3 regions of the Sinorhizobium garamanticum genome follow, and region 3 is predicted to be linked to each of the others. Evidence: predicted binding sites of a transcription regulator. Region 3 holds the regulator's gene; each other region holds the start of a gene.
The links. Region 3 encodes PhoB, which activates phosphate uptake and scavenging genes when phosphate is short. Its sites were predicted from a motif close to TGTCATNNANCTGTCAT; they were not measured.
Positions count from the first base shown of each region.

Region 1: PZN02_RS00185 (PhoX family protein) is a predicted target of PhoB. The motif match lies at 1,934-1,950, and genes of this name have one in related genera.
Region 2: PZN02_RS03085 (ceramide glucosyltransferase) is a predicted target of PhoB. The motif match lies at 1,310-1,326, and genes of this name have one in related genera.

Region 1 is NZ_CP120373.1:37,575-40,850, reverse strand. It holds gene PZN02_RS00185 (PhoX family protein) at 1-1,858, opposite strand, end outside; gene PZN02_RS00180 (DUF2339 domain-containing protein) at 2,156-3,276, shown strand, end outside.
Region 2 is NZ_CP120373.1:626,463-629,738, reverse strand. It holds gene PZN02_RS03085 (ceramide glucosyltransferase) at 84-1,241, opposite strand; gene PZN02_RS32115 (hypothetical protein) at 1,498-1,686, shown strand; gene PZN02_RS03080 (hypothetical protein) at 1,883-2,125, shown strand; gene PZN02_RS03075 (GlxA family transcriptional regulator) at 2,180-3,190, opposite strand.
Region 3 is NZ_CP120373.1:729,509-732,784, reverse strand. It holds gene pstB (phosphate ABC transporter ATP-binding protein PstB) at 1-397, shown strand, start outside; gene phoU (phosphate signaling complex protein PhoU) at 465-1,178, shown strand; gene phoB (phosphate regulon transcriptional regulator PhoB) at 1,300-1,983, shown strand; gene PZN02_RS03520 (GcrA family cell cycle regulator) at 2,058-2,576, opposite strand; gene PZN02_RS03515 (aspartate aminotransferase family protein) at 2,993-3,276, shown strand, end outside.

The DNA of each region.
Region 1 (3,276 bases), 690 kb from region 3:
ATGTCGGGTTGAAGCAGGGTCCGCACATCTCGGCGCCGACCGGAACGCGGAAGAACAGCTTGGAGGTTCCGCGTGCTCCGCCCTCGGTGTCGATCGCCCAGACGCCGTCGGTGCGGCCGGTTTCTTTTTCGCTGTTGCCGTCCGTAGAAACCCAGAGCCTGCCGTCTGCGTCGATCGTGCAGTTATCCGGCATGCCGAACCAGCCGTTCTTGGTCGTTGCCGTCGAGAACGACGCACCGACTTCGGCCACGCTCGGATCGCCGCATTTCAAAAGCACGTCCCAACGGCTGCTGAGCGAGGCGAAGTCGCCATCGGTTTCGGTGATTTCGATGATGTGGCCGAAGGCATTCTTGGCGCGCGGGTTGGCGGCGTTGATTTCTTCCGCCTTGCGCTTGGTGTTGTTGGTCAGCATGACGTAGACCTTGCCGGTCTTCGGGTTGGGCTGGATGTCCTCAGGGCGGTCCATCTTGGTGGCGCCGAGCGCGTCGGAAGCAAGCCGGGTGTTGATCAGAACGTCGGCCTGCGAAGCAAAACCGTTCTCGGCGGTCAGCGGTCCCTCGCCATGGACGAGCGGCATCCAGGTGACCGTGCCGTCCTCATCGAACTTCGCCACATAGAGCGTGCCTTCGTCGAAGAGGTCCATGTTGGCGGAACGGTCGTTCGGATTGTAGGTGCCCTTGGTCACGAATTTGTAGACATAGTCATAGCGCTCGTCGTCGCCGCTATAGAGCACGACGCGCCCGTCCTTGTTGACGATGGATTCGCAGCCTTCGTGCTTGAAGCGGCCAAGCGCCGTGCGCTTCTTCGGAACCGAGGTCGGGTCGAGGGCATCCACTTCGACGATCCAGCCGAAGCGATTGGCCTCGGTCGGCTCCTTCGACACGTCGAAACGATCGTAGAATTTCGACCACTCGTATTGTCCGCCCGGTGCTCCAAGACGCTTCAACTGCTTGAACTCCGGATGGTCCTCGGCAAGTTCGCCGCCGAAATAGCCGTTGAAGTTCTCCTCGGCCATCATGTAGGTGCCCCAGGCGGTGACGCCGCCGGCGCAATTGTTGACCGTGCCAAAGACTTTTTTGCCGGTCGGGTCGGACGGGGTCTTCACACGGTCATGGCCCGCGGCCGGCCCGGAAAGCTGCATTTCGGTGTTGAGCGTGATGCGGCGGTTGTATTTGCCGTCGAGCACCGGCTGCCACTTGCCGTCCACCTTGCGGATTTCGATGATCGTGCCGCCGTGTGCGGCCATTTCGATGTCGACGAGGTCCTTGGTGTATTCGCCAAGTGTAACCTTTTCCTCTTCGACTTCCTTGCCGTCCTTGGTCACCTTCTCCTTCACAATCGAAGCGAAGGCCGGGAACATCAGCTCTGCGTTGGTGTACTCATGGTTGACGACCAGCAGACCATGATCCGGACTGCCCTCGAGCGGGATGAAGCCGACATAGTCATTGTTATAACCGAAGAGCTTCTCCTGGGCCGCGGCCGTCTGGTTCTTCGGGTCGAAGTCCGGGCTGTCGGCAAAAACCTTGTCGCCCCAGCGCAGGAGGATATCGGCATCATAGCCGTCGGCGACATGATGTTTTTCATCGACGCCCGCCTCGACTTCGGCGAAGTCGAAACGCGAGGCGCCCTCGGCACGCGCTTCACCGGCCGTCAATAGCGCGAGCGGGCTCACCGTCGTCGAAATTGCGGCAACGGCCAGGGAGCCGCCAATGAAGGAGCGGCGCGAGAAACGGCGATTGATGATGTCGCCCATGGTCGGGTTGGTGGAACAGTTCTGGCCGATATCTTCCAGTTCCTCCCTGCGTTCCGTCAGCGTCTTGAATTCAGTTTCTTCCGTTGAGGCAAGATGCTTGTCCATTGCCGGTTCTCCTCATTGAACGATAGAGCCGCCGCCTATCCTGCGACGTCCACCTGCCGCTGTAGCAGCAAGTTCATGACAGTTCCGCGACAGTTCAGTGAAGAGATTGCTGCGCCCCGCTGTCAATGCATTTGGCGATGTGCGAAAACCTGTATGGTCGCGAGCAGCCTGCGAAGATTGCAGCCACTGCATGATTCTTTAAATCGGAATCGATTAAGGACAAAATCATGCAGCAATTCAAAGTGCTACAGCGACCTTAGCGCGTCCGATTGAACGCGCGGCGCTGTAGGGGGGAAGATGCTGGAAATCATTGCCTTCGTTGCCTTTGCCATGGCGCTTGCCGCTTTTCTCGGTGGCCGAAAGACCGCGGAGCGGCTGGCGAACGAGATCAATTCGCTGAAAGTCGAGATCGCTCGATTGAGCGAGCGGCAGACCGCGGCCGAACCTGCTCCCTCGCAGGCGGCCGACGAGGCGCAGGCTCCGGATGCGACCGCCGCTGGAGGCGAAGGAAAGGTGGGCCCCTGGTCGCGGACGGCGCGCGAGGGTGCGCGCATCTTCGGCGGGGAGACGTCAGACCGGGAGAAGGCCGAGAAGGCGGGCCAGGACGAGCAAGTTGCGCCGGCAGCCATGGCAGAGGCACCGACACCCGCGACCGAAAGCCTCGAAAGCCGAATCGGCGGCCAGTGGCCCGTTTGGGTCGGTGGTCTCGCGCTGGCGCTCGGTGGTTACTTCCTGGTGCAATATTCGATCGATGCAGGGCTGCTGAGCCCGGCCGTTCGACTGACGCTCGCGGCGGCTTTCGGTCTTGTGCTTGGGATGGCCGGCGAAGTGATCCGCCGTCGTGCGGTGCCGACGATTGCCGACAGGTTCCGACATGCGATGATCCCGGGCGTTCTGACGGCGGCCGGCGCTGTCACGCTGTTCGGTGTCGTCTATGCCGCCCACGGCATCTACGGATTCATCGGCACGGCAACCGCTTTCGTACTGCTGGCGCTGGTTTCGCTGGTGACGGTGGCTTTGTCCCTGCTGCATGGCCAGGCGCTTGCCGGACTCGGGCTTCTCGCCTCATTGCTCACACCATTGTTTGTATCGAGCGCAGAACCTCGACCCTGGGTGCTGTTCGGCTTCCTCTCGATTGCCTGGCTTGCGACGCTCTGCGCCTCGCGCCTGCGCCAGTGGACGGTCGTGCCGACGCTCGCCAATGCCGGGCTTGGCCTTTGGGGGCTCGCCTATGTTGCGGGCGTGACACCCTTCGAGGCACCGCCGGTCACTTTCGCGCTGCTGGTGATGATTGCGGGCGTCGGATTGATCTGGCCTGGCGCCGCCGAGCGATCTGTAACAGCAGAGCGCGAGCCGGACGCCAGTCGTGTCACCGCAACTGCAGCCGGTCCATGGGAGAGACTGTTCGCGCCGCCCCA
Region 2 (3,276 bases), 100 kb from region 3:
CGAGACTGCCTTGCGCCTCAGACGGTCTCGCGAGAACGCCGTATCGGGCCGGATCACCCGCCTCAATCAAGCGGCTAGCGCTGTTACGAGGTGCTCGCGAGCGGCCGGGGCGCAGTTGTTTCGAGCCGGGACTCATGCGAGCCGATCGACATTCTGTTGCCTCGCCAATCGGCACTGCCCGCCAGCCAGCCTCGAACCCATATTATCGGAAGCAATGCATCGCGCGTGAACATGGCGACGAGCGACCATCGGGAAATGTGCCAGTTCTTCCGGTAGGCGAGGGCGAGTTCCGGCAAGTAGCTAGCACCGACGACAAAACCAGTGATGGCCGACACGCTGTGGCCTGCAACGATAGCGGCGATCAACGACAGCAGAAGTGGCGGCATCACGCCGAGCAGGATTTCCGGCGAGTAGAAGTGAGGAAAGGTGACGCGTCGCAACCTCGCCCAACGGCACTGACGCGCCCAGATCTCGCGAAATGTCCTGGTGCCCAGTGGCTGTTCGAATGGAGAGGAGACCAGGTGTACTTTCAAGCCGAGGCTTCTCACCAATTTCGTGGCGGCTGCATCCTCGGCGATCTGCGACGCCAGCGCCTGAATGCCGCCGTGCGCATCCAGCATGCTTTTGCGCCAGAGCATGCTCTTGCCTTGCGCAAACCCAAATCCAAGGGCTTCGCCGGCGTATTGCCAGCGCGCCTGGTGGGCATTGAGGAACGCACATTCAACCTCCGCCCAGAATCCATACGGACGTGAACCAAGCGGAGTCGAGCATACCAGCCCGCTATCCTGCCGCCACGCTGCCATCAGGCGAATGAGATAATCGGTGGGCATGAGAACGTTCGAATCGGCGAGAACCACCCATTCATGCGAAGCCGCATTCCAGCCTTTCACGCAGTTGTTCAGCTTGGGATTGGCGCTGATCAGGTTGTCACCGATAAGAATTGTTGCGGGAATGGCTGGGTGACGCTCGCGCACCTCCTCGATCAACGGGATCACGGCATCCTTTGCGTCCGCGACGCAGAAGATGACTTCGTAGCCGGGCCAATCCAGGCGAAACGCGCTTTCGAGCGTTTCGCGGGAAAATTCCTCGAGCCCGCAGAGCGGGATCACGACAGAGACAGGTGGTCGATGCAACGTCTCAGGCTGGGCACCGAGACGGGGCCAGATACGCCAGCCCGCAATTATCAGGCTAAACATATTGATGGCCAGCAACGCAGCGGCGGCGGCAAACAAAATCAGCATCATCTACCCAGCGACGAGTCGCGGCGCCATTCCGACGAACTCAGGCATCGGATAAACATCACCGTAAGATGACATGCCTATGACAGTCGACGCCTTAAGGCCAAAGCCGCTGGTTGTGTCGCAGTCTTGGCTTCGGACGTTGATCAATCAATTCTCGAAGGCGCTCGGACTCGCGCTCTATCAAGACAAGTTCCTGCGCGCCGTGGAACCAAACCCTGCTACCGGCGTTCTTTGAGGGCTATCCGGGAGGCGAAGGATGACACATGCTGATATCAGAATGCTCGATAAGTCTCGGGCCAAGCATGTTTGGGACGTGGCAGAATATTGCCGGCGAACGGGCATACATAAGGCCGAGGAAAAGCGCCTGATCAAAGTCCTCGGCAGGTATGCATCCAGTCACGAACTGCAGATGAACATCGTTCGGCCTCAAAGCCGCGTCCGCTGAACCGGTAACATCTCGGGCGCATAGACAGCGACTGCCGCGCGTCTAGTGCATGATTCCTCAAATCGGAATCGAATTGAGGACAAAATCATGCAGCGATTCAAACTGCTACAGCGACCTTTGCGCGTCTCAAAAGACGCGCGGCGCGGTAGTGGGGCGCGGTGCTGTCGCGTGACCACGAACGCCAGAGGAGGCGCGCGTGTGGGCAATACTGGTCGGCGCGTTTCTTTTCGTCTGCGGCATGCTCTTCATGGCGCGGGAGGCGCTCGTCCGTCGAAATTTGAGTAACCCGTCACCCCCTTCCCAGGACGGAACTGACCAGGGCGGAACCGGACCGACGCTCGAGCCGGAGCGGCAGGGCTTGCGCTTTCTCGGCTTTGCCCGGAACTGGCCCGGGTTGGCTCTGATGGCAGTTGGCGCTGTCTTATTGCTTTTCGGTTAGCGTAATTCCGCCCGGAAACCGCATTCCGCCCGGAAACCGCATAATGCGCAGGAGTTAGCGGCTGGAAGCCGGGCGCTTCGCTGCGGCAAGCTGCTTGCGCGCCGCGCCGGGGGTAAGGGAAAATGCCTCCCTGAACTTCCGGATGAAGTGAGACACGTTCTCAAAGCCGGTTTCGAGCGCAATATCGATCAACGGCTTCTCGGTGGATGCAACCAGCCGCATCGCCGCGTCGAGGCGAAGTTTCAGATAGACCGAAACCGGGGTGGCGCCGAGCTCGTTCTGGAACAGGCGTTCGAGCTGCCTGCGCGATATGCCGAGCGCATTCGCCACATCGTCTATGCCGATGACGTCCTCAAGGTGCTGCTCCATCACCATGAGCGCGAGACTGATCCGTTTATCCTGCACCGTGACCGCGCCAAGCGGATTGCGCGTCTGCATTTCCGTGGCGTCGCGGCGGCGGGTGATCTGCATGATTTCGAGCGCGTTGCGCTCGGCTTCCTCGCCGACATGTTTGCGGATCAGGTAGGTGGCGAGGTCGGCGACGCTACTGCCGCCGGCGCAGGTGATCACATTGCCGTCCTCGACAAAGATATGTTTTGACGTCACCGCGATTGCGGGGAAGCGTGATCGAAATTCATTGTGATGCAGCCAGCTGACGCAGGCGGAATGTCCATCCAGCACCCCCGCCTCGGCCAGGATGAAGCTTCCCGTGCACACACCGATGATCGGCACGCCCGCCCGCACCGCCCGGTGAAGATAGTTGATCGTTTCTCGATCGATCGGCTCTTCGACATTGAGCCGCCCGCCAACGACGGCGATGTAGCTGAACTCGGTCGGCGGGCGGAGCGAGGCCGAGGGCGCCACCTGTATGCCGCAGCTGGACATGACGAAGTTTCTAGTGCTGCCCAGCACCTCCCAGTCGCAGTTCACCCGGCCCGACTTGTCCTCAACATCGCTGCCAAGCCTCAAGGCATCGGCAAACAGGGAAAAGGCGCTGAGCGTGAAGCTCCGTGCGAGAATGAAGCCGACGCGTAGCACCCCTTGACCAGCGGGATGCCTCGTCACGGCCGCCCTTTTTCCTATCAGAGTCGTTTCCAATGCGATGCAATCCATTCCTGCTGGGCACTAAGCATGCGTCCGCGGCCTATGAT
Region 3 (3,276 bases):
GGATCAGATCGTCGAGAACAGCCTGGTGAAGGCTGGCTTGTGGAACGAAGTCAAGGATCGGCTGCTAGAGCCGGGCACCGGCCTCTCCGGCGGTCAGCAGCAGCGCCTCTGCATCGCGCGTGCCGTTGCGGTCAGCCCCGAAGTGATCCTGATGGACGAGCCCTGCTCGGCGCTCGATCCGATCGCCACCGCGAAGGTCGAGGAGCTCATTCACGAGCTGCGCGCGAATTTCACGATCGTCATCGTGACCCATTCGATGCAGCAGGCCGCGCGCGTTTCGCAACGCACCGCCATGTTCCACCTCGGCAATCTCGTCGAGGAGAACGACACCGACAAGATGTTCACCAATCCGGATGATCAGCGCACGCAGGACTACATTATGGGTCGGTTCGGCTAAAGCGGTTTCCAACCCTTACGATTGATGAAGGTCCATGCAGAACAGCGCGCGCCTTGAGGAAACGAAAATGACTCATGCACATATAACCTCAGCCTTCGACGAGGAGTTGAAATATCTCGCGCGCCGGATCTCCGAGATGGGCGGGCTTGCCGAGCAGATGGTTGCGGACTCTGTCCGGGCGCTGGTGAACTCGGATCTGGCCCTGGCGCAGAAGGTGATTTCCGACGACGCGATCCTCGACGACGCCGAGCGTCAGATCGGCGAGAAGGCGATCGTCACCATCGCCAAGCGTCAGCCAATGGCGTCGGATCTCCGCGAGATCATGGGGTCGATCCGGATCGCCGCCGATTTGGAGCGCGTCGGCGACCTCGGCAAGAATACCGCCAAACGCGTGATCGCGGTCGCCGGATCCGGCATTCCGCGCAAGCTTGCGCGCGGCTTGGAGCATCTGGCGGAGTTGGCCTTGGTTCAGCTCAAGGAAGTGCTCGACGTCTATGCCTCCCGTTCGCCGGAAAAGGCGAACAGCATCCGCGAGCGCGATGAAGAGATCGACGCGATCTACACGTCGCTTTTCCGCGAACTGCTGACCTATATGATGGAAGATCCGCGCAACATCACGCCGTGCACGCATCTTCTCTTCTGCGCCAAGAACATCGAGCGTATCGGCGACCATGCGACCAACATCGCCGAAACGATCTATTACATGGCGACGGGTGCTCAGCCGCAAGGCGAACGGCCGAAGGACGACACGACGTCGACCCTAGGGTCGGTGACGGACTAGTCCCGCCCGACGTCCGCATGCCTTTGCGCATGCGTTGATCTTATCCCGGCCGTGATTGTCGCGGCCCATACTGTGTCGCGGTTGCATGATGGCGTCCGCGCGTGGGAAGGAGCATGACCGAATGTTGCCGAAGATAGCTGTTGTCGAGGACGAGGAGGCGCTGAGCGTCCTCCTGCGCTACAATCTCGAGGCCGAAGGTTTCGACGTCGATACGATATTGCGTGGAGACGAGGCCGAGATTCGCCTTCAGGAGCGGTTGCCGGATCTCCTGATCCTCGACTGGATGCTGCCCGGAGTGTCCGGCATCGAACTTTGCCGCCGGCTACGGCAGAGGCCGGAAACGGAGCGCCTGCCGATCATCATGCTGACCGCGCGCGGCGAGGAAAGCGAGCGGGTTCGTGGCCTCGCCACCGGCGCCGACGACTATGTCGTCAAGCCGTTCTCGACACCGGAACTGATGGCGAGGGTGAAGGCAATGCTCAGGCGTGCCAAGCCCGAGGTGCTTTCGACGCTGTTGCGCTGCGGCGACATCGAGCTCGATCGCGAGACGCACCGTGTCCACAGGCGCAGCCGCGAAGTCCGGCTCGGACCGACGGAGTTCCGGCTCCTGGAGTTCCTTATGTCCTCGCCAGGGCGCGTCTTCTCCCGTTCACAGCTTCTCGACGGCGTGTGGGGACATGACATCTACGTCGACGAGCGCACCGTGGATGTGCATGTCGGCCGTCTGCGCAAGGCGCTGAACTTCTCGAACATGCCCGATGTCATACGCACCGTGCGCGGCGCCGGCTATTCGCTTGAAAGCTGATAGAGTCTGCGTTTCATAGGCATCAAAAAAAGGGGCGGCACCGCCCCTTTTTCCGTAGCGTTCATGCAAGCGGATCAGCGCATGCGCCGGCGCTCGCCGGAAGGCTGATAGGCGAGCCGCGTGTGATAGCTGCAATAGGGCGAAGCTTCCGGCGACTCGTTGCCGCAGAAATGGAATTCTTCCTTCAAGGGGTCGCCGATCGGCCACTTGCAGGTGCGTTCCGTCAGCTCCGTCAGGCCGAGGCGGCGCGACATCGGAACGACGACGTTCGGTGCGAGTTCGAGGTTCTGCTCCGCGACGAGATCGACTTCGATCTCTTCCTTGAGCACGGTGGCGCCAGCGGTGCGGGTGACGGTGCGGGTTGTGACGCGCGAGGCATAATTCGGCGCGCGGGGCGCAGAGGTTGTGCGCTTCGGGCGGGCGGCATTGGTCGTGCCGCCGGCCTTGGCCCGCCCCGGCAGGCTCAGCCGGTGAACCTTGCCGATGACGGCGTTACGGCTGACACCACCCAATTGTGCCGCGATCTGGCTGGCGCTCAGGCCTTCGGACCACAGCTTCTTCAGTTTCTCCACCCGCTCGTCAGTCCAGTTCATTTCTGCACTCTCCGTTCTCGGCGTTGGATGGCAGAATCCATCACCAAGCTCCGGAAAAACTCCGGAGCTGCAACGCGATAACTCTTTTGGTGACTAGGTCCGCCGCATGCGTCTAGTAATTGAATATTAACCTACTGGCAGGGTGACTCCGTGGCAAGAGTCGCGGGATTCGCGCCGAATCGATTTTGGGGTTTTCCCCAACTTGCTGGCTGGCCGTTGCATTTTTGCAAGCCCCCGCCGGATGTTTTTTCGCACGTCGGAATCCGTGCGCCCGAGCTCGCTGCAAGCCTTGGTTTTGTTGACATTGCAGTGCGAAATGGGAATAGTGCCTGCGCCGCCGAAAGGCGGCATTTTTGATTTTTATCGGACACGATCGCCCGATATCGATGCCACCAGGACGGAAGGAGAAGTTCGCCATGGCCGCAACAACGCCGCTCTACGACACCTATATGCGTGCGCCGTTGCGTTTCGAGCGAGGCGAGGGCGTCTGGCTCATTGCCGAGGACGGCTCGCGCTATCTCGATTTTGCCGCCGGGGTTGCCGTGAACTCGCTTGGCCATGCCCATCCGCACCTCGTCGAGGCGCTGAAGGCGCAGGCGGACAAGGTCTGGCATCTTTCCAACCTCTATGAGATTCCGGGACAGGAAAGCCTGGCGCGCCGGCTGACGGCCGTGACCTTCGCGGATCGCGTGTTCTTTAC